3 regions of the Klebsiella sp. WOUb02 genome follow, and region 3 is predicted to be linked to each of the others. Evidence: predicted binding sites of a transcription regulator. Region 3 holds the regulator's gene; each other region holds the start of a gene.
What was found. The regulator PhoB, encoded in region 3, activates phosphate uptake and scavenging genes when phosphate is short. The targets are predictions, from matches to a motif close to CTGTCATAAAACTGNCNNAT.

Region 1 (8,040 bases), 1.2 Mb from region 3:
GCAACAGCACTTCCGGGCGGATCGCGATACCGCGCGCAATGCACAAACGCTGCTGCTGGCCGCCGGAGAGAGAGTAGCCGCTCTGATGCAGCTTATCTTTGGTTTCGTTCCACAACGCGGCCTTGGTCAGCGCCCACTGCACGCGCTCGTCCATATCGGTGCGCGACAGTTTTTCAAACAGGCGAACGCCAAAGGCGATGTTGTCATAAATCGACATCGGGAACGGCGTCGGCTTCTGGAAGACCATCCCGACCTTGGCGCGCAGCAGGGCGATATCCTGGGTATTGGTGAGAATATTATCGCCATCCAGCAAAATTTCGCCTTCCGCACGCTGCTCCGGATACAGCTCAAACATTTTGTTAAACGTACGCAGCAGGGTCGACTTACCGCAGCCTGACGGGCCAATAAACGCCGTCACCTGGTTTTTGGAAATATCCAGGTTGATGTTTTTCAGGGCATGGAATTTTCCGTAGTAGAAGTTCAGGTTACGAACTGAAAGTTTACCCGGGGTAGCATTCACCATACTCATCAATCTCTTCCTCATTCAGCGCCGCGTTTCGCCGCGCCGCAAAAATTAACCGTGTTTATTCTTCGCGAAAACCACGCGCGCCAGAACGTTCAGCAGCAGTACGCACAGGGTGATAATCAGTACCCCGGCCCACGCCAGTTGCTGCCACTCCGCGAACGGACTCATGGCAAATTTGAAAATCGTGACCGGCAGGTTGGCGATCGGCTGCATCATATCGGTACTCCAGAACTGGTTGGAGAGCGCGGTAAACAGCAGCGGTGCCGTTTCCCCGGCGATACGCGCGATAGCCAGCAGGATCCCCGTCATAATGCCGGAAACCGAGGCTTTCAGGGTAATTGCGGAAATCATGCGCCATTTCGGCGTCCCCAGGGCGTAGGCCGCTTCACGCAGGCTGTCCGGCACCAGCTTCAGCATATTCTCGGTGGTACGAATCACGATAGGCACCTGCAGCAGCGCCAGGGCAATAACCCCCGCCCAGCCGGAAAAGTGCTGCATCTGTGCGACCACGATGGTGTAGACGAACAGGCCCACCACGATAGAAGGCGCGGAAAGCAGGATATCGTTAATAAAACGAATCACTTCCGCCAGCGCGGATTTACGTCCATATTCCGCCAGATAAATCCCCGCTAAAATGCCCAGCGGCGTACCGAAGATCGTTGACCACAGGATCAGCAGGCCGCTGCCCGCGAGGGCGTTAGCCAGGCCGCCGCCAGCGGTGTTCGGCGGCGGGGTCATTTCGGTAAACAGCGCCAGGCTCATACCGTCAATACCGCGGGTCACGGTGGCCATCAGGATCCAGATAAGCCAGAACAGACCGAATATCATCGTCCCCATTGAGAGGCCCAGCGCGATGCGGTTTTTCAGGCGCCGCTTAGCCTGCATTTTACGGCGGGATTCCGCCAGCTCGGCGGTGGTTTGTAGCTCAATCGTCGCCATTAGCGTGCTCCCTCATTCTTCGCCAGACGCATCACCATGAACTTAGATGCGGCCAGAACAATAAAGGTAATAACGAACAGAATCAGCCCCAGCTCCATCAGCGCCGCGACGTGCAGGCCAGACTCGGCTTCGGCAAACTCATTCGCCAGCGCAGAGGTGATACTGTTGCCCGGCATATAGAGCGAAGCGCTATCCAGCTGGTAGGTATTACCGATAATAAAGGTCACCGCCATGGTTTCCCCCAGCGCACGCCCCAGACCGAGCATCACGCCGCCTATCACCCCGTTGCGGGTAAATGGCAGCACAATGCGCCAGATAACCTCCCAGGTGGTACAGCCGATGCCGTAGGCCGACTCTTTCATCATCACCGGCGTCTGCTCAAAGACATCGCGCATAACCGCGGCGATATAAGGGATGATCATAATGGCCAGGATAACGCCGGCCGCCAGAATACCGATACCAAACGCCGGTCCCGCAAACAGGGCGCCAACGAAAGGAATAGTCGACATGATGTTGCCAACCGGCTCCTGGAAGTAGGTCGCGAACAGCGGAGCAAAGATAAACAGGCCCCACATGCCGTACACGATACTCGGAATAGCCGCCAGCAGCTCAATCGCAATACCGAGAGGGCGCTTAAGCCAGGCAGGAGAAAGCTCGGTCAGGAATAGCGCAATACCGAAGCTCACGGGAACGGCAATCAGCAGCGCAATAAATGAGGTAACCAGCGTACCGTAGATCGGAACCAGCGCCCCGAAGATTTCGTTGGGTGCATCCCACTCTTTAGTCCACAAAAAGGCAAAGCCAAACTTTTGCATGCTTGGCCACGAAGAGATAATCAGGGAAACGATGATGCCGCCCAGCATCAATAGCACAATCAGCGCCGCCAGTTTGACCAGCACGCCGAAAATTATGTCACCCTTTTTCCCCGGAGGGTTGAATGCCGGCTTGGTTGCAGCCATAGGTTACTCTTTAAGTTCGGGTCCGAAAGGTCTCTATATTACTGACCTGTAAGACAAAGGTAATGCTATACCCAAAATAATTCGCGCCGCAAGCAACGTGGCCCGCAGCGCGAAGTATAGCGAGTATTAGTACAGCGCTTTACCGCTGCTGTCTTTCACGTTGGTTTTCCATGCAGCGCGAACCTGCTCAACCACGCTTTCCGGCAGCGTTGCGTAATCCAGGGCGTTAGCTTCTTTACCGCCGTTTTTATACGCCCAGTCGAAGAACTTCAGCACTTCAGCCGTCTGCTCAGGCTTGCTGGAAGCTTTGTGCACCAGGATGAAAGTGGTTGAGGTGATCGGCCATGCATTATCACCTTTCTGGTTAGTCAGGTCCTGGGCAAAGGACTTGCTCCAGTCGATGCCCTTCGCGGCGTTAGCGAAGTTATCTTCCGTTGGGTTAACCGGCTTGCCGTCGGCAGACAGCAGTCTGGTGTAGGCCAGATTGTTCTGTTTAGCATAGGCGTATTCAACGTAGCCAATGGAACCAGGCAGACGCTGAACGAAAGCGGCGATACCGTCGTTACCTTTACCGCCCAGGCCGGTCGGCCAGTTAACGGTAGAGCCGGCGCCGATTTTAGATTTCCACTCTTCGTTCACTTTCGACAGGTAGCTGGTGAAGACGAAGGAAGTACCGGAACCATCGGCACGACGCACGACGGCGATATTCTGTGCCGGCAGCTTCTTGCCCGGGTTGAGTTTAGCAATCGCTTCGTCATCCCACTTCTTAATTTTGCCCAGGTAGATGTCACCCAGCGTTTTACCATCCAGCACCAGCTCGCCGGACTTCAGGCCTGGCAGGTTAACGGCCAGCACCACGCCGCCGATAACGGTTGGGAACTGGAACAGACCTTCCTGAGCCAGCTTGTCATCAGCCAGAGGAGCATCAGAAGCACCGAAATCAACGGTGTTGGCAATAATCTGTTTTACACCACCGGAAGAGCCGATGCCCTGGTAGTTCACTTTATTGCCGGTCTCTTTCTGATAAGTATCAGCCCATTTGGCATACACCGGCGCAGGGAAAGTTGCGCCTGCGCCCGTCAGACTTGCTGCTGCAAATGCAGAAAAAGCGCTCATAGATAAGGTCGCGGCGACAACTGTTGCGACGGTGGTACGCATAACGTTCATAATGTCTCCTGCTGGATTCGTAAATCGTTGTTTCGAGGCTATGGTGAGCAAAATAGGACAAAGAGGTGACAGTAAAATGTACGAATTATTACAGTTTTATGACAGGCAAAAAGATGCGCAACAGAATAAAATAAAAACACTATAAATCATGGTGTTAATTATTTAAGTGACGGGAATTTTACGGGAATATTTTATTTTTTTGACAGCCAATACCGTCGTCAAAGATGACAGTTTGTCATAAACCAGCGCCGACAAACTGTTTACCGCCGCGATAAAAAAACGATCTGCGGATAACAAAAAGGGCCACCGAATGGCAGCCCTTACAGGATGCGTTGTGCTTTACTCTACGGTAACCGATTTTGCGAGGTTACGCGGCTGGTCAACGTCGGTGCCTTTAATCAGCGCGACGTGATAGGCCAGCAGCTGCAGCGGGACGGTGTAGAAGATTGGCGCGATCGCCTCTTCAACGTGCGGCATCTGGATGATGTGCATATTGTCGCTGCTGCTAAAACCCGCATCGCCATCGGCAAAGACGTACAGCTGACCGCCGCGGGCGCGAACTTCTTCGATGTTGGATTTTAGCTTCTCCAGCAGTTCGTTGTTCGGCGCGACCACAATGACCGGCATCTCAGCGTCAATCAGGGCCAGAGGACCGTGCTTCAGCTCACCGGCGGCGTAGGCTTCCGCGTGGATATACGAGATCTCTTTCAGCTTCAGCGCCCCTTCAAGAGCAATAGGGAACTGATCGCCACGGCCGAGAAACAGCGCGTGGTGCTTATCAGAGAAGCTTTCCGCCAGCGCTTCAATGCGCTTGTCCTGCGACAGCATCTGCTCGATTCGGCTTGGTAACGCCTGCAGGCCATGCACGATATCGTGTTCAATCGCCGCATCCTGGCCCTTCAGGCGCGCCAGTTTCGCCACCAGCATCAGCAGCACGGTCAGCTGGGTGGTGAAGGCTTTGGTGGAAGCCACGCCGATTTCGGTGCCCGCTTTGGTCATCAGCGACAGATCGGACTCGCGAACCAGCGATGAGCCAGGCACGTTGCAAATAGCCAGAGATCCAAGATATCCCAGCTCTTTCGACAGGCGCAGAGCGGCCAGCGTATCCGCCGTCTCGCCGGACTGGGAGAGGGTGATCATCAGGCTGTTGCGGCGCACTGCCGATTTGCGATAGCGGAATTCGGAGGCGATTTCGACATCGCACGGCACCCCGGCCAGCGCTTCAAACCAGTAGCGAGAAACCATCCCGGAGTTATACGACGTGCCGCAGGCGACAATCTGAATATGCTCAACCTGAGAGAGCATCTCGTTGGCGTTGGCGCCCAGTTCGCTCAGATCGACCTCTCCGTGGCTAATCCGCCCGGTGAGGGTGTTCTTGATAGCGTTCGGCTGCTCGTAGATCTCTTTTTGCATGTAGTGGCGGTAGATGCCCTTATCGCCCGCGTCGTACTGCAGGTTGGATTCAATATCCGGGCGTTTAACCGCCGCGCCGGACTTATCAAATACCACCACCGAGCGGCGGGTGACTTCCGCAATATCGCCCTCTTCGAGGAAGATAAAACGGCGGGTCACCGGCAGCAGCGCCAACTGATCGGAGGCGATGAAGTTCTCCCCCATCCCCAGACCAATAACCAGCGGGCTGCCTGAACGAGCGGCCAGCAGGGTGCCCGGATCGCGGGTATCCATGATCACGGTACCGTAGGCGCCGCGCAGACTGGGGGATGGCGCGCAGAACGGCTTCACGCAGGGTGCCGCCCTGCTCCAGCTCCCAGTGCACCAGATGAGCAATCACTTCCGTATCGGTCTCTGATACAAAAATATAGCCCTGCGACTGCAGCAGCTCGCGCAGCGGTTCATGGTTTTCGATGATGCCGTTGTGGACCACCACAATATGTTCAGAAACATGCGGATGCGCATTGCTCTCGGACGGTTCGCCGTGGGTCGCCCAGCGGGTATGGGCAATCCCCGTACCGCCGTGCAACGGCTGCTCTTCTACCGCCTGAGCCAGCATCTGTACTTTACCGAGCCGACGAACGCGGGACATGTGTCCTTCGTTATCAACCACTGCCAGACCGGCAGAGTCATAGCCCCGGTATTCCAGACGACGTAAACCTTCGAGAAGGATTTCAGCAATATCACGCTGCGCGACTGCGCCAACAATTCCACACATAGTTAAATTTCCTGATAATGGCGTTATGCCATGCGTTGTCGCTGACCTGTGTTTACCCAACGCATTTACGTTGGATAATGCCCTTTCCGGGCGCCCCGAGCCTTGTAGAGAGTGGGGTTATTTTTATGGTTACTGCTATGGGGGGAGGATTATTTTATCCTCTCACCCCGGCCCTCATCCCGAAAGGACGAGGGATAAATGACCTACTTTTTCTTCACCGGACGCTGCCAGCCCTGCTTATGGACCTGCGGCACGCGGCTTAATACTAATTCATGATCGGCAATATCGCGGGTCACCGTGGTGCCGGCGGCGATCGTCACGCCGTTACCGACGGTTACCGGCGCCACCAGCTGGCTATCCGACCCGACAAACACGTCGTTGCCAATAATGGTTTTAAATTTATTGGCGCCGTCATAGTTACAGGTGATGGTACCTGCGCCGATATTAACGTTATCGCCGATTTCCGCATCGCCGAGGTAGGTGAGATGCCCCGCCTTCGAGCCTTTGCCCAGGCGCGCTTTCTTCATTTCGACAAAATTGCCGACGTGCGCGCCTTGCAGCAGCTCCGCCCCCGGCCGCAGACGCGCGAAAGGCCCGATGGTGCAGGCCGCCTGCAGATGGGCATCTTCCACCACCGAGTAGGGGCTGATTTCGCAATCATCGCCAATGGTGCTGTTTTTAATCACGCAGCCGGCGCCGATTTTCACCCGATCGCCCAGCACCACGTTGCCCTCAAGGATAACGTTAGTATCAATCTCAACGTCGCGCCCGTGCGTCAGGGTGCCGCGGAGATCAAAACGTGCCGGATCGCGCAGCATAACGCCCGCCAGCAGCAGTTTTTCCGCCTGTTCAGACTGATAGACGCGCTCAAGGCGGGAGAGGCTGCAGGCGGTTGTTGACGCCTTCCACTTCGCTTAAGCGCTGAGGGTGGACGGCAACGATTTCCCGGCCTTCCTGATAGGCCATGGCGATGATATCGGTAATGTAGTATTCGCCCTGGACGTTGTTATTCGTCAGCTTAGCCAGCCAGCGTTTTAAATCGGCGCCGCCGGCGATCAGGATCCCGGTGTTGATTTCCTGAATTTGACGCTGCGCTTCGCTGGCATCCTTATGCTCAACGATGCCGCTAACCCGGCCGTTATCACGGGTGATGCGCCCATAGCCGCTCGGATCGTCCAGCTTCACCGTCAGCAGGCCAATTCCGCCCTGCGGTTTAGCGGCGCGCAGGCGCTGCAGGGTATCGACGGAGATCAGCGGGACGTCGCCGTACAGCATCATGATATCTTCGTCATCGGCGAAGAAAGGCGCCGCCTGCTGCATCGCATGGCCGGTCCCCAGCTGTTCCGCCTGCAGAACCCAGTTAAGATTGTCTTCATGCAGCGTCTGACGCAGCCGATCGCCGCCGTGCCCGTACACAAGGTGCACAGAAGAAGCACCTAAATCTTTAGTAGCATCAATGACATGTTGCACCATTGGCTTTCCAGCCAGGGCGTGCAGCACCTTGGGAAGATCGGAATACATGCGGGTCCCTTTGCCTGCGGCAAGGATAACCACGCTCATCGCACTGTTTGACATACGCATCCTGACAGCTGTTAGAACGAAAAGTAAAAGCCTTTCACGTTGAAAATACTACATATTTTTCATCATAAAACGAGACGAGGATAAAACGCTCAGGCTCAACGCTATACGCCATTTTATGGCGCTATTTTTCACCACTGCAAATGTGTTTATCTCCGAAAAAGGGTCACAAAGGCGATAAACGCCTGCTATCTCACTGCTTTTCCTGTTTTTTTGACACCTGAATAAAGCACAAGTTATACATAAAACATAGCTTCAGACCGCACTTAGCGCGTGCAGGCCAATGGTTACCCTCGCGCTCGAAAATGAAGAAAATACCTTAGGCATTAGCCTGTTCCAGCAAATTATCGCATTGCCGCGGCATGCTGACGAGCCTCGCAGGGGAAGGTGACCGGGACTTGTACGCCAGGACCGATGACAGGCTTTAAGATGAAGGCATAAAAAAAGCCAGCCTGGAAACCAGACTGGCTTTTTAACTTTCAAGCCGGTGTTACATCGCTTTTTTGGTCAATTCGATAACGCGCAGTTTGGCGATCGCTTTGGCCAGTTCCGCAGACGCCTGAGCGTAATCTACGTCGCCGTGAGAGCTGCTAATATGCTCTTCCGCTTTACGCTTCGATTCCAGGGCTCGCGCTTCGTCGAGATCCTGGCCACGAATTGCCGTATCAGCCAGAACGGTCACGCTACCAGGCTGCACTTCA
Region 2 (8,040 bases), 2.0 Mb from region 3:
GCGAAGAGCGTCATACTCCTGTATCAGATCTGACCGCGCTGTCCGTCGGCCAGGCTCTGAAGGTGAAAGCAGGCAATAACGCAATGGACGCCACCGTTCTGGAAATCACCAAAGATGGCGTTCGTGTACAGCTCGACTTCTGGTATGTCAATGATTGTACGCGCAGAACACCTGGTGTTCTGAAACGGAGGCCGGGCCAGGCATGAACACATTCTTTAAGCTCACCGCGCTTGCGGGCCTGCTGGCAATAGCAGGCCACGCGTTCGCCGTGGATGATATTACCCGAGCCGATCAAATCCCCGTGCTGAAAGAAGAGCCGCAGCACGCGACGGTGAGTGAGCGCGTAACCTCGCGCTTTACTCGTTCGCACTATCGACAGTTCGATCTCGATAACGCCTTCTCGGCAAAAATTTTTGACCGCTATCTGAACCTGCTGGACTACAGCCACAACGTGCTGCTGGCCAGCGACGTAGCTCAGTTTGCCGCGAAGAAAAATCAAATCGGCGACGAGCTGCGCAGCGGAAAGCTGGACGTTTTTTACGACCTGTACAACCTGGGTCAGCAGCGCCGCTTCGAACGCTATCAGTACGCGTTGAAGGTGCTTGAGCGGCCGATGGACTTTACCGGCAACGATAGCTTCAACCTTGACCGCAGCAAGTCGCCCTGGCCGAAAGATGAGGCCGAGCTAAACGCGCTGTGGGACGCAAAGGTCAAGTTTGACCAGCTGAGCCTGAAGCTTGCGGGTAAAGACGACAAAGAGATCCGCGAAACGCTAACCCGCCGCTATAAGTTTGCTATTCGTCGCCTGGCGCAAACCAATAGTGAAGATGTGTTCTCGCTGGTTATGACCGCCTTCGCCCGCGAAATCGACCCGCATACCAACTACCTGTCGCCGCGCAATACCGAGCAGTTCAATACCGAAATGAGCCTTTCGTTAGAAGGGATCGGCGCGGTGCTGCAGATGGACGACGACTATACGGTGATCAACTCGCTGGTGGCCGGCGGCCCGGCGGCGAAGAGCAAGTCAATTAGCGTTGGCGACCGTATCGTTGGCGTCGGCCAGTCCGGTAAGGGCATGGTTGACGTTATCGGCTGGCGCCTTGACGACGTGGTGGCGCTGATTAAAGGGCCGAAGGGCAGTAAGGTTCGCCTGGAAGTGCTGCCGGCGGGCAAGGGCGCGAAAACGCGCATCGTCACGCTAACCCGCGAGCGAATTCGTCTCGAAGATCGCGCGGTTAAAATGTCGGTGAAAACCGTTGGTAAAGAAAAAATCGGCGTGCTGGATATCCCCGGTTTCTACGTTGGCCTGACGGATGACGTCAAGGTGCAGCTGCAGAAGCTGGAAAAACAGAACGTCAGCAGCATCGTTATCGACCTGCGCAGCAACGGCGGCGGCGCGCTGACCGAGGCGGTATCGCTCTCCGGTCTGTTTATCCCGTCTGGTCCGGTGGTGCAGGTTCGCGATAACAACGGCAAAGTGCGTGAAGACAGCGATACTGACGGCGTCGTTTACTACAAAGGCCCGCTGGTCGTGCTGGTTGACCGTTTCAGCGCTTCGGCTTCTGAAATCTTCGCCGCGGCGATGCAGGACTACGGTCGCGCGCTGATCGTGGGTGAGCCAACCTTCGGGAAAGGCACCGTACAGCAGTATCGTTCGCTGAACCGCATTTACGATCAGATGCTGCGTCCGGACTGGCCGGCGCTGGGTTCCGTGCAGTACACCATCCAGAAGTTCTACCGCATCAACGGCGGCAGCACTCAGCGTAAGGGCGTAACGCCGGACATCATGATGCCAACCGGCAGCGAAGATCGCGAGACCGGCGAGCAGTATGAAGATAATGCCCTGCCGTGGGATAGCGTTAACGCCGCGACCTACGTCAAGTCCGGCGACTTGACGCCGTTTGGCCCCGATTTGCTGAAGCTGCATGATGAGCGGATTGCCAAAGATCCGGAATTCCAGTACATCATGAAGGACATTGCTCGCTATAACGCGATGAAAGACAAGCGCAATATCGTTTCTCTGAACTACGCCCAGCGCGAAAAAGAGAACGAAGAGGATGATGCGACTCGTCTGGCGCGGATTAACGACCGCCTGAAGCGTGAAGGTAAGCCGCAGCTTAAGAAGCTGGACGATCTGCCGAAGGATTACCAGGAGCCGGATCCGTATCTTGATGAAACGGTACATATCGCGCTCGACCTGGCCCATCTGGAGAAAGACCGGCCGGCGGTGGAACCACCGGTTAGCAAATAAGTATCCGACGGGCACACATGTTGTGCCCGTTTTTTTATCCGTTTCTCCCGCCAAAAACCTCGATTCTCCCGCGCCCGATGTCAATCTATTATGCAGATGTCAGCGATATGCTACAAAATGTAAAGTTGTGTCTTTCTCGTGACTTAGCGGGGGAGGATGGTTGAAAATTAACGTTGTACCCATACGATATGGGGAATCGCATAGTGCGTTTTGTTAAATCGAGGTTAGAAGAAAATTATGATGCGAATCGCGCTCTTCCTGTTGACCAACCTGGCCGTTATGGCGGTGTTTGGGCTGGTGCTAAGCCTGACGGGAATACAGTCAAGCAGCATGACCGGGCTACTGATCATGGCGCTGCTTTTTGGTTTTGGTGGCTCGATCGTTTCGCTGATGATATCGAAATGGATGGCGCTAAAATCGGTGGGTGGGGAAGTCATTGAGCAGCCGCGTAACGAAACCGAACGCTGGCTGATGAATACCGTCGCGCAGCAGGCGCAGCAGGCGGGGATCGGCATGCCGCAGGTCGCCATCTACCATGCGCCGGATATTAACGCGTTTGCCACCGGGGCGCGCCGTGACGCTTCGCTGGTGGCCGTCAGCACCGGGCTGCTGCAGAACATGAGCCGTGACGAGGCGGAAGCCGTTATTGCCCATGAAATCAGCCACATTGCCAACGGCGATATGGTGACCATGACCCTGATTCAAGGGGTGGTGAACACCTTCGTCATCTTTATCTCGCGCGTTATCGCGCAAATTGCCGCTGGATTCCTCGGCGGCAACCGCGATGAAGGTGAAAGCAGCAACGGCAACCCGCTGATTTACTTTGCCGTCGCCACCGTCCTGGAGCTGGTGTTTGGGATCCTGGCCAGCATCATCACCATGTGGTTCTCGCGCTACCGCGAGTTCCATGCGGATGCCGGTTCTGCCCGCCTGGTCGGCCGCGAGAAAATGATCGCCGCCCTGCAGCGGTTGAAAACCAGCTACGAGCCGCAGGAAGCCAGCAGCATGATGGCGCTGTGCATAAACGGCAAAGCGAAATCGATGAGCGAGCTGTTTATGACGCACCCGCCGCTGGATAAGCGTATCGAAGCGCTGCGTAGCGGAGAATATCTGAAGTAGTCATCTCCTTCAGCGCAGGGAAATAAAAACCGCAGCCTTAACCGGGCTGCGGTTTTTTTGCGCCTAAATCGCGCCGGGCTACTGTCCGGGGCGCGGCTGGGTAACGCGCAACCCGCTGACGGTGGCCGCCACGACCGCCAGCCCTCCGGCCAGCAGCAGCGCGGTATGGGTGCCGCCGTTACCCTGCAGGTTGAACAGCAAGGCGACCAGCGCCGCGCCGGTGCTTTGCCCCAGCAGTCGGGCGGTACCGAGCATTCCGCTGGCCCCGCCGCTGCGGTGGCTCGGGGCCGATGAGACGATAGTGTGGTTATTCGGCGACTGGAACAGACCGAAACCCGCGCCGCAGAGCGCCATGCGCCAGATAATATCGAGATCGGACGGGGATGAGGGCAGCAGCGCCAGGCCAAACAGGCCGCAGGCCATTACCGCCAGACCTACCGCTCCCAGCAGCCCCGCGTGAATTTTCTCAATCAGGTAACCCGCCAGCGGCGCCATCACCATCGTCGCTAACGGCCAGGGCGTCAGCAGCAGCCCGGTCTCTACCTCGCTGCGTCCGATCGTAGCCTGCAGGAAAAAGGGCAGCGAAACCAGCGCCAGCATCTGTGCGCAGAAGGAACAGACTGACGTGCAAATAGAGAGCGAGAACAGCGGGATTCGCAGCAGATCAACCGGCAGCAGCGGCACCGGCATTTGCAGCTGGCGGCGAATAAAGAAGAACCCGATAACCAGCGTTGCGGCCGCTTCAGCCAGCACCAGTCGGTCGGATTGCCCCTGGGCAAAGCCACCGAGTGCGGTAATCAGCAGGCCGAAGGTCAGCGCGTTCATGATGGCGCTGGGAAGATCGAAACGGGCGATCCTGCTGCGGCCGCTGTTGGCCGGCAGGTAGCGTATGGCGAGCGTTAGCGAAATAATTCCCAGCGGAATATTGATTAAAAACAGCCACTGCCAGGAGGCGATGGAGAGGATCGCTGCGGCGATTGTCGGACCGGCCGCGGATGAGACGGCGACCACAAACGAGTTAATCCCCATTCCCCGCCCAAGGAAGCGCTTCGGGAAGATAAGACGAATGAGCGCGGTATTGACGCTCATCAGCGCGGCGCCGCCGAGGCCCTGGGCGACGCGGGCGAGCGTCAGCATCTCAAGCGAGTGGGAGAGGGCGCAGGCCAGCGAGGTAAAAGTAAAAACCAGCAAGCCGATTTTATAGATACGCCGATAGCCAAACATATCGCCCAAAAAGGAGAGCGGCAGCAGCGCAATCACGATGGCGATTTGGTAAGCGTTGACTATCCAGATTGAGGCTGCGGGTGAAGCGTTAAGATCCGTGGCGATGGTCGGCAGGGCCACGTTGGCGATGGCGCCGTCGAGTACGGCCATCGCGATGCCTAAAATGATGGTCAGAATGGCGCCGTAGCGCTGCGGCAGGGGCAGACCATCGGGAGTGTTGTTATCCATATTAAGGTTGTGACTTTATCGTGACTATTCTCAGGTTAATGATTTTAGCATTGATTATTCGGCTGTATGTCGCAGATTTGTAACGAATGAGCAGAAGAACGATTGCGGGCGTCAGGATGCGAATTTATAATAAAAACCGGTTCTAATTTTTATAAAACAGTTGCGATGAGGTGATAAATGGCAGTTGCAGATTTGGATAAACAGCCAGATTCTGTCTCTTCAGTATTGAAGGTTTTTGGCATCCTGCAGGCGCTTGGCGAAGAGCGTGAAATTGGTATTACCGAACTATCCCAGCGCGTTATGATGTCAAAAAGCACCGTTTATCGCTTTTTGCAAACCATGAAGTCGCTGGGCTACGTCGCCCAGGAAGGTGAGTCGGAGAAGTACTCCCTGACGCTGAAGCTGTTCGAGCTGGGCGCGCGCGCGCTGCAGAATGTCGATCTGGTGCGCAGTGCGGATATTCAGATGCGCGAACTGTCGCGTCTGACTAAAGAGACAATCCATCTCGGCGCGCTGGATGAAGACAGTATCGTCTACATCCATAAAATCGATTCGATGTATAACCTGCGCATGTATTCGCGTATCGGCCGCCGCAACCCGCTGTACAGCACCGCAATTGGCAAAGTGCTGCTGGCGTGGCGCGACCGCGCCGAAGTGGAGCAGATCCTCGAAGGCGTTGAATATAAGCGCAGCACCGAGCGGACGATCGCCAGCACCGAAGAGCTGCTGGCGGTTCTGGATAGCGTTCGTCAGCAGGGCTATGGCGAAGATAACGAAGAGCAGGAAGAGGGGCTTCGCTGCATTGGGGTACCGGTCTTCGACCGCTTTGGCGTAGTGATTGCCGGTCTGAGTATCTCTTTCCCGACGCTGCGCTTCTCTGAGGAGAGGCTGCACGAATACGTTGCCATGCTGCACACCGCGGCGCGTAAAATTTCTGAACAGATGGGCTATAACGACTATCCGTTCTGATCGCAATGGGCGTCGGCTACGACGGGAAGAGGCTTCCTGCCGTAGCCCGGGCCGGATTAACCTTTGTCGATCACGGTTTCGCTTTTGCGCAGAACCGGACAGTCGGTCAGACCAATAATGCCGCTATCAGAGTGCACGTATTGCACGGTGCTGGTGCCGCGGGCGGTCAGATATTTACACTGGAGGCCCAACCCCGCCGCGTTCTCATTGCTACCAATCAACATGCCGTAGCCGCTTAATAATACGCCAATCCATAAGATGGCCAGTACTACAATCGTACGAATGATCAATCGCATTGTTGCCTCATAATTTGTATTATCCTCGGCGTTTATTCTGACAGGTACACGAGTTGAAACAAGTCTATGATTCTTAAACTTGCCTTTCGTATTACAGTTAGCCGCGGTTTAAGATGAGCGTGCTATCCTGGTAACATCTGGTATTGATGCGGAGTGTGGAGTGAAAAAATTACGCTGGGTTTTGCTGATAGTTGTCATAGCGGGCTGTTTATTGCTATGGACGCAGATGCTTAACGTAATGTGCGATCAGGACGTGCAGTTTTTCAGCGGCATCTGCACCATCAACAAATTCATCCCCTGGTAAGAGATTTTTATTACGACTGATTTTCTTCTGCTGCGCGGGTGGTAGAATAAACGCCTTCTCTTTGAGGTGGTGAAATGAGTGAGTTACTAAGTCCTGGGATCGTAAATCTGGCATCGCTGGCGCTTTCCGTTGCGCTGTTGCTTGTCGGCCTGTTGTTATGGTTTTTTGTTAATCGCGCAAGTTCGCGCGCCAACGAGCAGATTGCGCTGCTGCAGGCTCTGCTGGATCAGCAAAAGCGCCAAAACGCGCTGCTGCGTCGTCTCTGCGAAGCCAATAAGCTGGAGAAGGAAGAGGTTGCCGAACCTTCAGCCGTTGAGAAGGGCAAGGATGACGACGACTTTATCCGTCTCGTCGCTGAACGCTAGCTGATAAACGGGTGTACACCGCGCTGGTGTACGCCTGCCTCATCGCCTTGCGCAATAACTTATCCTTATCCTTCATCTGTTGTTGCCACATTTCTTATACTGCTTAATGTGTTAGCGATCGCACTTTTATCCAATAAGTTATGGATTTTTGAGCTAATCAAATAAAATAATAACCTCGTGATTTAATTGCATGATGAAAGAAAGTGTCATCGAAATTTCATTATTAATGCGTAATGTAAACACTATTTATCGTGTGGTGAATGAGGTTTAATTAACCCTGCATATTTTCGGTCTAAGCGAATTTTCAGCTATCAATATGCGCGTTTGCGCGCATCGTTATGCAGGTACTCCGCCGCGGACCCCTTAAAATTGGCGGGGCGCATGCCCCGCGGGCTGGACGCCGCGAAGTTGTTGAGCTACGGTGAAAAAGTTGCAGATATCATCCATGCGTAATCGGATGTTTTCCGCACCGGCAGAGATTAACCACGGCCGCAAAAAGGCGCATAAACGTGCAGTTGGTCAAATGATCCTCTTATATTTTGTGCGAAGGATCGAGAGCTGTTTAAAAATGGCTTGCCATTATTAACGTTGTATGTGATAACACCTTTCGGGTTAAACGAGGTACAGTTCTGTTTATGTGTGGCATTTTCAGTAAAGAAGTCCTGAGTAAACACGTTGTCGTTGAATACCGCTTCTCTGCCGAACCTTATATTAGTGCCTCATGCAGTAGTGTGTCAGTTTTATCTATGTAAGCGCCTGCGGGCGAAGAAAACAGTCTAAGGAATTTTGCAAATGGCAAAGATTAAAGGTCAAGTTAAGTGGTTCAACGAGTCTAAAGGTTTTGGCTTTATTACTCCGGCTGATGGCAGCAAAGACGTGTTCGTACACTTCTCCGCTATCCAGGGTAATGGCTTCAAAACTCTGGCTGAAGGCCAGAACGTTGAGTTCGAAATTCAGGACGGCCAGAAAGGTCCGGCAGCAGTTAACGTAACTGCTATCTGATTCAAGACCACTCATCTTGTAAAGAAAGCCTCGCCTTCGCGGGGCTTTTTAGCGTTTATTGCAAAACATTTCCGATTTTCCCCCTTCGTCGCGCTTTGTTGCAAAACAACACCTTTATTAGCACTGTATCGCATCCTGTTTTGTCGATTTACTGTTAAATCAGTTGGTTGCAAAATAATGCTGGAGCTACGGTGCAAAAGAACAAATCTAAGTCAGGCGCGAATTTCACCCCGATTCGCTTTGGGCTGCTGTGCGCGGCGATCCTCGGCTGCCTTGGGCTGT
Region 3 (8,040 bases):
TCTGCCAGCTGACGGTAACCTCCGTGCCCTCCGGAGTATGACTAATCGCGTTATACACCAGATTTGAGATCGCGCTGCGCAGTTGCTCTTCATTGCCGAGAACCTGCAAAGACTCGTCGACCACAAAGTGCAGGATATGCTTTTTCTGGCTAAGGGTTTGCGCCTCGCGCTCGACAACCCGCAGCATCGTCGGCACGTCGATTTTGTCGTTCATCGCCAGAACCGGGGCCGCTTCAATACGCGACAGCGTCAGCAGTTGTTTAACCAGCCCCTCCATGCGCTGGGTCTGCTCGCGCATGGTATGCAGAGCCTTTTCCCGCGTCACCCCTTCCAGCACCTGCTCCTGCATCATCTCCAGATACCCCTGCAGCACCGTTAGCGGCGTGCGCAGACTCGTGGCTGACGTTGGCAAAAAAGTTGCGCCGCGCCCCTTCAAGCTGGTGCATCTGCGTCACGTCGCGCGCCACCATCAGCATCTGCTTGTCGCTGTAGGGCATCACGCGGATTTCCAGATGGCGCGAGTTATTAAGGACCAGATTGAGCGGTTTGCTGAAGTCCTTGCTTTTTAGGTAGCTGGCGAATTCAGGGTAGCGCAGGAGGTTAAGGATGTTTTGTCCGCTGTCGTCCGGCCAGCGCAGATTGAGGATCTGCTGTGCGAGGCCGTTACACCAGAAGATCGCCCCCTCCTCCGTGGTTAGCACCACCGCGTCGGGCAACGACTCCGCTCCGCTGCGAAAGCGTTTGATCAGGCTGCCCAGCTCGCGCCGGCGCTTTTTATTACGCATCTGCATCTGATGGAGGCCGTACAGCAGCGGTTCCCAGCTGCCGCTTCCCGGCGGTGGCGTCATGCTGCGGTCTACCCACAGCCACCACGAAAGACGCAGTAAATTCCAGAAATGCCAGATAAGAAGTCCGGTCACCGCCGCCAGTAAAAACCACGGTAAATGACCAAATACCGCCCCGAGAATCAGGGCCGGGATACAACATAAGAAAAGCTCAAGCGCCAGCCTTTTCCATGACAGCCGTTCCAGCACGGTTCACACTCCTGTCGACATTCAGAAACGGGCGGAGAAACGATATCCCGTGCCGCGAACCGTTTGTACCATCCGGTCATGGCCACTCTGTTCCAGCGCTTTACGCAGACGGCGAATATGCACGTCTACCGTTCGGTCTTCTACATACACGTTAGTCCCCCAGACGTGATTCAGCAGCTGCTCGCGGCTGTATACGCGTTCCGGGTGGGTCATAAAGAAGTGCAATAGCTTAAACTCGGTCGGCCCCATATCCAGCGGGTTTTCGCCGGTCATCACGCGATGGGAGGAAGGATCGAGGCTCAGCCCCTGCATTTCAATCACCTCTTCCACCGCCATCGGGGAGATTCGCCGCATCACGGCTTTGATTCGCGCCACCAGCTCTTTCGGCGAGAAAGGCTTGGTGATGTAATCATCGGCGCCGGTCTCCAGGCCGCGAACGCGATCTTCCTCTTCACCGCGCGCGGTCAGCATCACGACCGGAATATCGCGGGTCATCGCCTCACGCTTAAGCTGCTTAATAAACTGCAGACCCGACCCGCCCGGCAGCATCCAGTCAAGGAGAATCAGATCGGGCCAGGGTTCATTGAGTTGGTTCACCGCGCTGTCAAAATCTTCCGCCTCGACGGGCTGAAAGCCGTTTTGCTCCAGAACAAAACAGACCATTTCGCGAATTGGAGCTTCATCTTCAACGACCAGAATTCTTCTCGCCATTATTTACCCTGTGTTTTTTAGCCATCAGTATAGAGTGCGGCGCCATTATGCGTCAGTTTTGTGACAGATTTATGAAAAAAAGGGGCGTATGACGATCGAGGATTTTGCATTGTGACACGCACTTAACTCCCTTTCCGTCAATGGTATACTGGCGGCAACGCTCTCAGGCTACGGAATATCTATGCGCATCATTCACACCTCTGACTGGCATCTCGGACAAAACTTTTACAGCAAAAGCCGCGCCGCTGAGCATGCGGCCTTTCTCGACTGGCTGCTGGCCAGCGCGCAGGAGCACGAGGTCGATGCCATTATCGTCGCCGGCGATATCTTTGATACCGGCTCGCCGCCGAGCTACGCCCGCGAGCTGTATAACCACTTCGTGGTTCAGCTTCAGCAAACCGGCTGTCGGCTGGTGGTGCTGGCGGGCAATCATGACTCGGTCGCCACGCTGAATGAATCGCGCGACATCCTGGCCTTTTTAAAAACCACGGTCGTGGCTAACGCCGGCCACGCCCCCTTCGTTCTGCCGCTGCGCGACGGCGCGCCGGGGGCGATATTCTGTCCGGTCCCGTTCCTGCGCCCCCGCGAGCTGGTCACCAGCCAGGCCGGGCACTCCAGCGGTGAAAAGCAGCAGCTGCTGCTCACCGCCATCAGCGACTACTATCAGCAGCAGTACCAGCAGGCCTGCGCCCTGCGCGGCGACCGATCGCTGCCGATTATCGCCAGCGGCCACCTGACCACCGTCGGCGCCAGCAAAAGCGACGCGGTGCGCGAGATCTATATCGGCACCCTCGACGCCTTCCCGGCCAGCCATTTTCCCCCTGCCGACTATATTGCGCTGGGCCATATCCACCGGGCGCAGATCGTCGGCGGCTGCGAGCATATCCGCTACAGCGGCTCGCCGATCTCCCTGAGCTTCGATGAGACCGGGAAAAATAAAAGCGTCAATCTGGTGACCTTTACCGACGGCCGTCTGACGGACGTAAGTCCGCTGGCGGTGCCGGTTGTCCAGCCGCTGGCGGTGCTAAAGGGCGATTTTGCCAGCATCTGCGAACAGCTTGACCGCTGGCAGGATAGCGCGGATCTGCCCGCCGCCTGGCTGGATATTGAAATCACCAGCGACGAATATCTGCACGATATCCAGCGCCAGATTCAGACCCGCTGCGAAACGCTGCCGGTGGAAGTGCTGCTGGTGCGCCGCAGCCGCGCCCAGCGCGAGCGCATCCTCGCCGGCGAACGGCGGGAAACCCTCAGCGAACTGCGGGTTGAGGAGGTTTTTGCCCGTCGCCTGGCGCTGGAGAGCCTCGAAGAGCCGCAGCAGCAGCGCCTCGAGCAGCTGTTTAACGAAACGCTGCACAGCCTGAACGGTGAGGAGCGCCTGTGAAAATTCTGAGCCTGCGCCTGAAAAACCTTAACTCGCTGAAAGGCGAGTGGAAAATCGATTTCACCGCCGAACCGTTCGCCAGCAACGGGCTGTTTGCAATCGTCGGGCCGACGGGGGCCGGGAAAACGACCCTGCTGGACGCCATTTGCCTCGCGCTGTACCACGAAACGCCGCGCCTGAGCAGCGTGTCGCAATCGCAAAACGATCTGATGACCCGCAATACCGCCGAATGCCTGGCTGAAGTTGAATTTGAGGTCAAAGGTATCGCCTACCGCGCCTTCTGGAGCCAGAACCGCGCGCGCAACCAGCCCGACGGCAACCTGCAGGCGCCCCGCGTCGAGCTGGCCCGCTGCGACGATGGGCAAATCCTCGCCGACAAAGTCAAAGACAAGCTGGAGATGACCGCCTCGCTCACCGGCCTCGATTACGGCCGCTTTACCCGCTCGATGCTCCTCTCCCAGGGCCAGTTCGCCGCCTTTCTTAACGCCAAACCCAAAGAGCGCGCCGAGCTGCTGGAGGAGCTCACCGGCACCGAAATTTACGGTCAGATCTCCGCCCAGGTGTTTGAAAAGCATAAACTCGCCCACAGCGAGCTGGAAAAACTGCAGGCCCAGGCCTCCGGCGTTGTGCTGTTAAGCGATGAGCAGCAGCAGGCGCTGGAACAAAGTTTGCAAGCACTTACTGCTGAAGAACAGCAGCGGCTCGCCGAGCAGGCACGCGAGCAAAATGCCCGACAATGGCTGCTGCGTCAGCAGGAGCTTAGCCGCGACGAGAGCCAGACCCAGGCGCGATTGCGCGAGGCGCAGCAGGCGCTGGAGCAGGCCCGACCGCAGCTTGCGGCGCTGCAGCAGGCGCTACCTGCCGATCGGTTGCGTCCGCTGTGGACCCGACAGCAGGAGCAGGACGCCGCGCTGGCGCAGACCCGCCGCCAGGTGGAAGAAGTAAATACTCGCTTACACGAACGGCTGCGTCTGCGGGCGGGCATTCGGCTCGCGGCGCAGCAGCAAACGAGCCAGCTGCAGCAGGCGCAGCAATCGCTCGCCGAATGGCTGAAGACCAACGACCGCTATCGTCAGTGGAGCAATGCCCTGGCAGGCTGGCGGGCGGCGTTCCAGCAGCAGGCGCGCGACGCACAGCAGCAGGCTACGCTTGAGCAGCGGCTGGCGGAAACCCGCCGTCGGCTCGGCGAACTGCCGCCGGCGGCGCTGGCGCTGGATGCCGATCGGCTGCGCGACGACCTTGCCCGCCACGCCGCCGCCCGCCCACAGCGTCAGCAGCTGGCAGCCCTGCATAGCGGCCTGCTGCCCCTGCGCCAGCGCCTCAATCAGCTGCAGACGGCGGAGCAGACCGGCCGCCAGGAGCAGGAGAAGCTCGAAACGACGCTGACCCAGCGCCGCCAGGCTTATAAAGATAAAAACCAGCAGCTCAGCGATGTAAAAGCCATTTGTGAGCTGGAGGCGCGGATTGCCGGACTGGAAGAGGAGCGCGCGCGCCTGCAGCCCGGTGCGCCCTGCCCGCTATGCGGCTCCTGCGAACACCCGGCGGTCGCCGAATATCGGGCGCTGACGCCCGGCGTTAATCAGGCCCGCCGCGAGGCGCTGGAGAGCGAGGTGAAACAGCTGGCGGAAGAAGGCGCTCAGCTGCGCGGCGAGCTGGATGCGCTGTTGAAACAAAAGCTTAAACAAAAAGAGGAGCAAGAATCGCTGTTCCAGCAGGAGCAAGCGCTTACCTCTCAGTGGCAGGCCGTCATCGGCGAACTGCGCATTGACCTGCAGCCGGAGGATGATATCCCCGGCTGGCTGGAGGCCCAGCAGGAGCGGGAGCAGCAGCTGTATCAGCATCAGCAGCGGCTGGCCTGGCAGACCCAGCAGCAGGAGTGCGAACTGCAGCTACAGCAGCTGCGGCAGGAGCTGGCGCAGCGTCATAGCGCCCTCAGCGACGAACTCGCGGTCTTTACCCTCAGCATGCCCGAAGCTGAACGGGCGGCGGCCTGGCTGGCCGAGCGCGAGGAGGAAACCCGCGGCTGGCAGGCCAAAAGTGACGAATCCGCCGCTCTGCAGGAGCGTCTGCAGCAGCTGATTCCCCTGCTGGAGACGCTGCCGGAGGCGCAAGAGGCGGTCCCGCCCGCGCCGCTTGAGGGCTGGCGTCAGGTGCACGACGACTGCCTGGCGCTACAGAGCCAGTGGCGCACCCTTGGCCAGCAGGAGAGCCAGCAGCAGCGGCTGCTGACAGAGAGCCAGGGCCGGTTCGCCGCCGCCCTCGCCGCCAGCCCGTTTGCCGACCAGCAGGCGTTTCTCGACGCCCTGCTCGATGAGGAGACCCGTCAGCGCCTGGAGCAGTTGAGGCAAACGCTGGAAAATACGCTCCAGCAAAATAGCGCGCTCGCCCTGCGGGCCGGCGAAGCGCTGGCGCAGCATCGACAGCAGCCGCCGGCGGAGGGCGACATCACCCGGCCGGTTGAAGAGATTGAGGCCCGTTTACGGCAGTTGGCCCTGCTGCTGCGGGAAAATAGCGCCCGCCAGGGGGAGATCCGCCAGCAGCTGAAGCAGAATGCCGAGAATCAGCAGCGCCAGCAGGCGCTGCAGCAGGAGATCGCGCTCGCCGCGCGGCAGCTGGAGGACTGGGCGTGGCTCAATTCGCTGATCGGCTCCAAAGAGGGCGATAAATTCCGTAAATTTGCCCAGGGGCTGACGCTGGATAACCTTGTCTGGCTGGCGAACCATCAGCTTAACCGCCTGCATGGCCGCTATCAGCTGCAGCGCAAGGCCAGCGAAGCGCTGGAGCTGGAGGTGGTTGATACCTGGCAGGCGGATGCGGTGCGCGATACCCGCACCCTCTCCGGCGGCGAAAGCTTCCTCGTCAGCCTTGCGCTGGCGCTGGCGCTATCCGATCTGGTGAGTCATAAAACGCGCATTGATTCGCTGTTCCTTGACGAAGGGTTCGGCACGCTCGACAGCGAAACGCTGGATACCGCGCTGGACGCGCTGGATGCCCTCAACGCCAGCGGCAAGGCGATCGGCGTGATTAGCCACGTCGAAGCGATGAAGGAGCGCATCCCCGTGCAGATCAAGGTGAAGAAAATCAACGGGCTGGGATACAGCCGTCTCGATAAGGCCTACGCGGTGGAGTAAGGGTCCGTCCGGCCTCCCGGCAGCGCGGCGCCGCCGGGAGGCCGGAATCGAGAGCCTCTCCTCAGCCGCCTACAGCGGCCACAGCCAGGCCGCGCCGCGCACGCCGCTGGAATCACCGTGCAGCGCTTTGCGGATCGGCGTTTCGCACTCGCCGCCAAACACCCACGGTTTCACCAGTGCGGGCACCGTCTGGTACAGGCGCTCGACGTTGCTCATGCCGCCGCCGAGCACGATCACGTCCGGGTCGAGGATATTCACCACATGAGCCAGCGACTTCGCCAGCCGCATCTCGTAGCGGCTCAGCGCCAGTTCCGCCAGCGGGTCCTGCTCGCTAACGCGCTGCACAATCTCACTGCCTTTTAGCGGCTGGCCGCCCAGTCGCCGGTAGTCGGTGGCAAAGCCGGTGCCGGAGATAAAGGTTTCGATACACCCCTGCTTTCCGCAGTAGCACGGGACCTCCGCGCGATAGCGCAGCTCGTCCTCGTCCATCCACGGCAGCGGGTTATGCCCCCACTCGCCGGCGGCGCCGTTGCCGCCAATGTGCGAACGACCGTTAAACGCGACTCCGGCGCCGCAGCCGGTACCGATAATCACCGCGAATACGGTCTGCGCGCCCGCCGCGGCACCGTCCACCGCTTCCGAAACCGCCAGGCAGTTGGCATCGTTCGCCAGCCGCACTTCGCGATTCAGCCTCTGACTCAGGTCTTTATCAAACGGCTGGCCGTTGAGCCAGGTGGAATTGGCATTTTTTACCACGCCGGTATATGGCGAAATCGAACCGGGGATCCCCATTCCAACGCTGCCGCGCTCTCCGGTCGCCTGCTCTGCCATATCGACCAGGGTGGCAATATTCTCTATCGTTTGCCGGTAATCATCCCGCGGAGTCGGCAAACGGTGGCGAAACAGCTGCTCTCCCTTATCGCTCAGGGCGATGACTTCCGTTTTCGTGCCGCCTAAATCAATACCAATACGCACTGTAAGCTCCTCTCCCCGATTAACAATGCAAGCATAGCGACAATTCGCTATCATGCCCGCTGGATTTAACGATAAAGCCGTGGAAATTATCATGCTGTGGTTCAAAAATTTAATGGTTTACCGTCTCAGCCGCGACATTTCCCTGCGCGCCGAGGAGATGGAAAAACAGCTGGCCGAGCTGACGTTTACGCCCTGTGGTAGCCAGGATATGGCAAAAACCGGTTGGGTGTCGCCGATGGGATCGCACAGCGACGCGCTGACGCACACGACAAACGGCCAGATCGTTATCTGCGCGCGCAAAGAAGAAAAGATCCTGCCGTCGCCGGTGATCAAACAGGCGCTGGAAGCGAAGATCTTCAAGCTGGAAGCCGAACAGGGCCGTAAGCTGAAGAAAACCGAAAAAGATTCGCTAAAAGACGAAGTGCTGCACTCGCTGCTGCCGCGCGCTTTCAGCCGCTTCAGCCAGACCATGATGTGGATCGACACCGTCAACGGCCTGATCATGGTGGACTGCGCCAGCGCCAAAAAAGCGGAAGATACGCTGGCTCTGCTGCGCAAAACCTTAGGATCGCTGCCGGTTGTCCCGCTGGCGCTGGAAAACCCGATCGAGCTGACGCTCACCGAATGGGTACGCTCCGGCACCGTGGCGCAGGGCTTCCAGTCTGCTGGATGAAGCCGAGCTGAAGGCCATGCTGGAAGACGGCGGCGTGATCCGCGCGAAGAAGCAGGATCTGGTCAGCGACGAAATCGCCGTGCACATTGAAGCCGGGAAGGTCGTCACCAAGCTGGCCCTCGACTGGCAGCA

Region 1: a site for PhoB is predicted at 3,677-3,696, ahead of pstS (phosphate ABC transporter substrate-binding protein PstS). Genes of this name have one in related genera too.
Region 2: a site for PhoB is predicted at 4,889-4,908, ahead of kdgR (DNA-binding transcriptional regulator KdgR). Genes of this name have one in related genera too.

The regions. Positions count from the first base shown of each region.
Region 1 covers NZ_CP170110.1:3,760,902-3,768,941, reverse strand. Annotated here, with positions in the region: partial or broken gene pstB (phosphate ABC transporter ATP-binding protein PstB) at 1-529, opposite strand, end outside; gene pstA (phosphate ABC transporter permease PstA) at 575-1,465, opposite strand; gene pstC (phosphate ABC transporter permease PstC) at 1,465-2,424, opposite strand; gene pstS (phosphate ABC transporter substrate-binding protein PstS) at 2,551-3,591, opposite strand; partial or broken gene glmS (glutamine--fructose-6-phosphate transaminase (isomerizing)) at 3,931-5,761, opposite strand; partial or broken gene glmU (bifunctional UDP-N-acetylglucosamine diphosphorylase/glucosamine-1-phosphate N-acetyltransferase GlmU) at 5,965-7,336, opposite strand; gene ABOC21_RS25245 (F0F1 ATP synthase subunit epsilon) at 7,830-8,040, opposite strand, start outside.
Region 2 covers NZ_CP170110.1:557,342-565,381, forward strand. Annotated here, with positions in the region: partial or broken gene proQ (RNA chaperone ProQ) at 1-183, shown strand, start outside; gene prc (carboxy terminal-processing peptidase) at 203-2,251, shown strand; gene htpX (protease HtpX) at 2,489-3,370, shown strand; gene ABOC21_RS09365 (MFS transporter) at 3,449-4,822, opposite strand; gene kdgR (DNA-binding transcriptional regulator KdgR) at 5,000-5,791, shown strand; gene ABOC21_RS09375 (YobH family protein) at 5,848-6,087, opposite strand; gene mgrB (PhoP/PhoQ regulator MgrB) at 6,248-6,391, shown strand; gene ABOC21_RS09385 (YebO family protein) at 6,466-6,756, shown strand; partial or broken gene ABOC21_RS09390 (DUF2627 domain-containing protein) at 7,392-7,536, shown strand; gene cspE (transcription antiterminator/RNA stability regulator CspE) at 7,549-7,758, shown strand; gene ftsI (peptidoglycan glycosyltransferase FtsI) at 7,950-8,040, shown strand, end outside.
Region 3 covers NZ_CP170110.1:2,536,219-2,544,258, forward strand. Annotated here, with positions in the region: partial or broken gene phoR (phosphate regulon sensor histidine kinase PhoR) at 1-1,034, opposite strand, end outside; gene phoB (phosphate response regulator transcription factor PhoB) at 1,056-1,745, opposite strand; gene sbcD (exonuclease subunit SbcD) at 1,927-3,129, shown strand; gene sbcC (exonuclease subunit SbcC) at 3,126-6,260, shown strand; gene mak (fructokinase) at 6,330-7,235, opposite strand; partial or broken gene rdgC (recombination-associated protein RdgC) at 7,327-8,040, shown strand, end outside.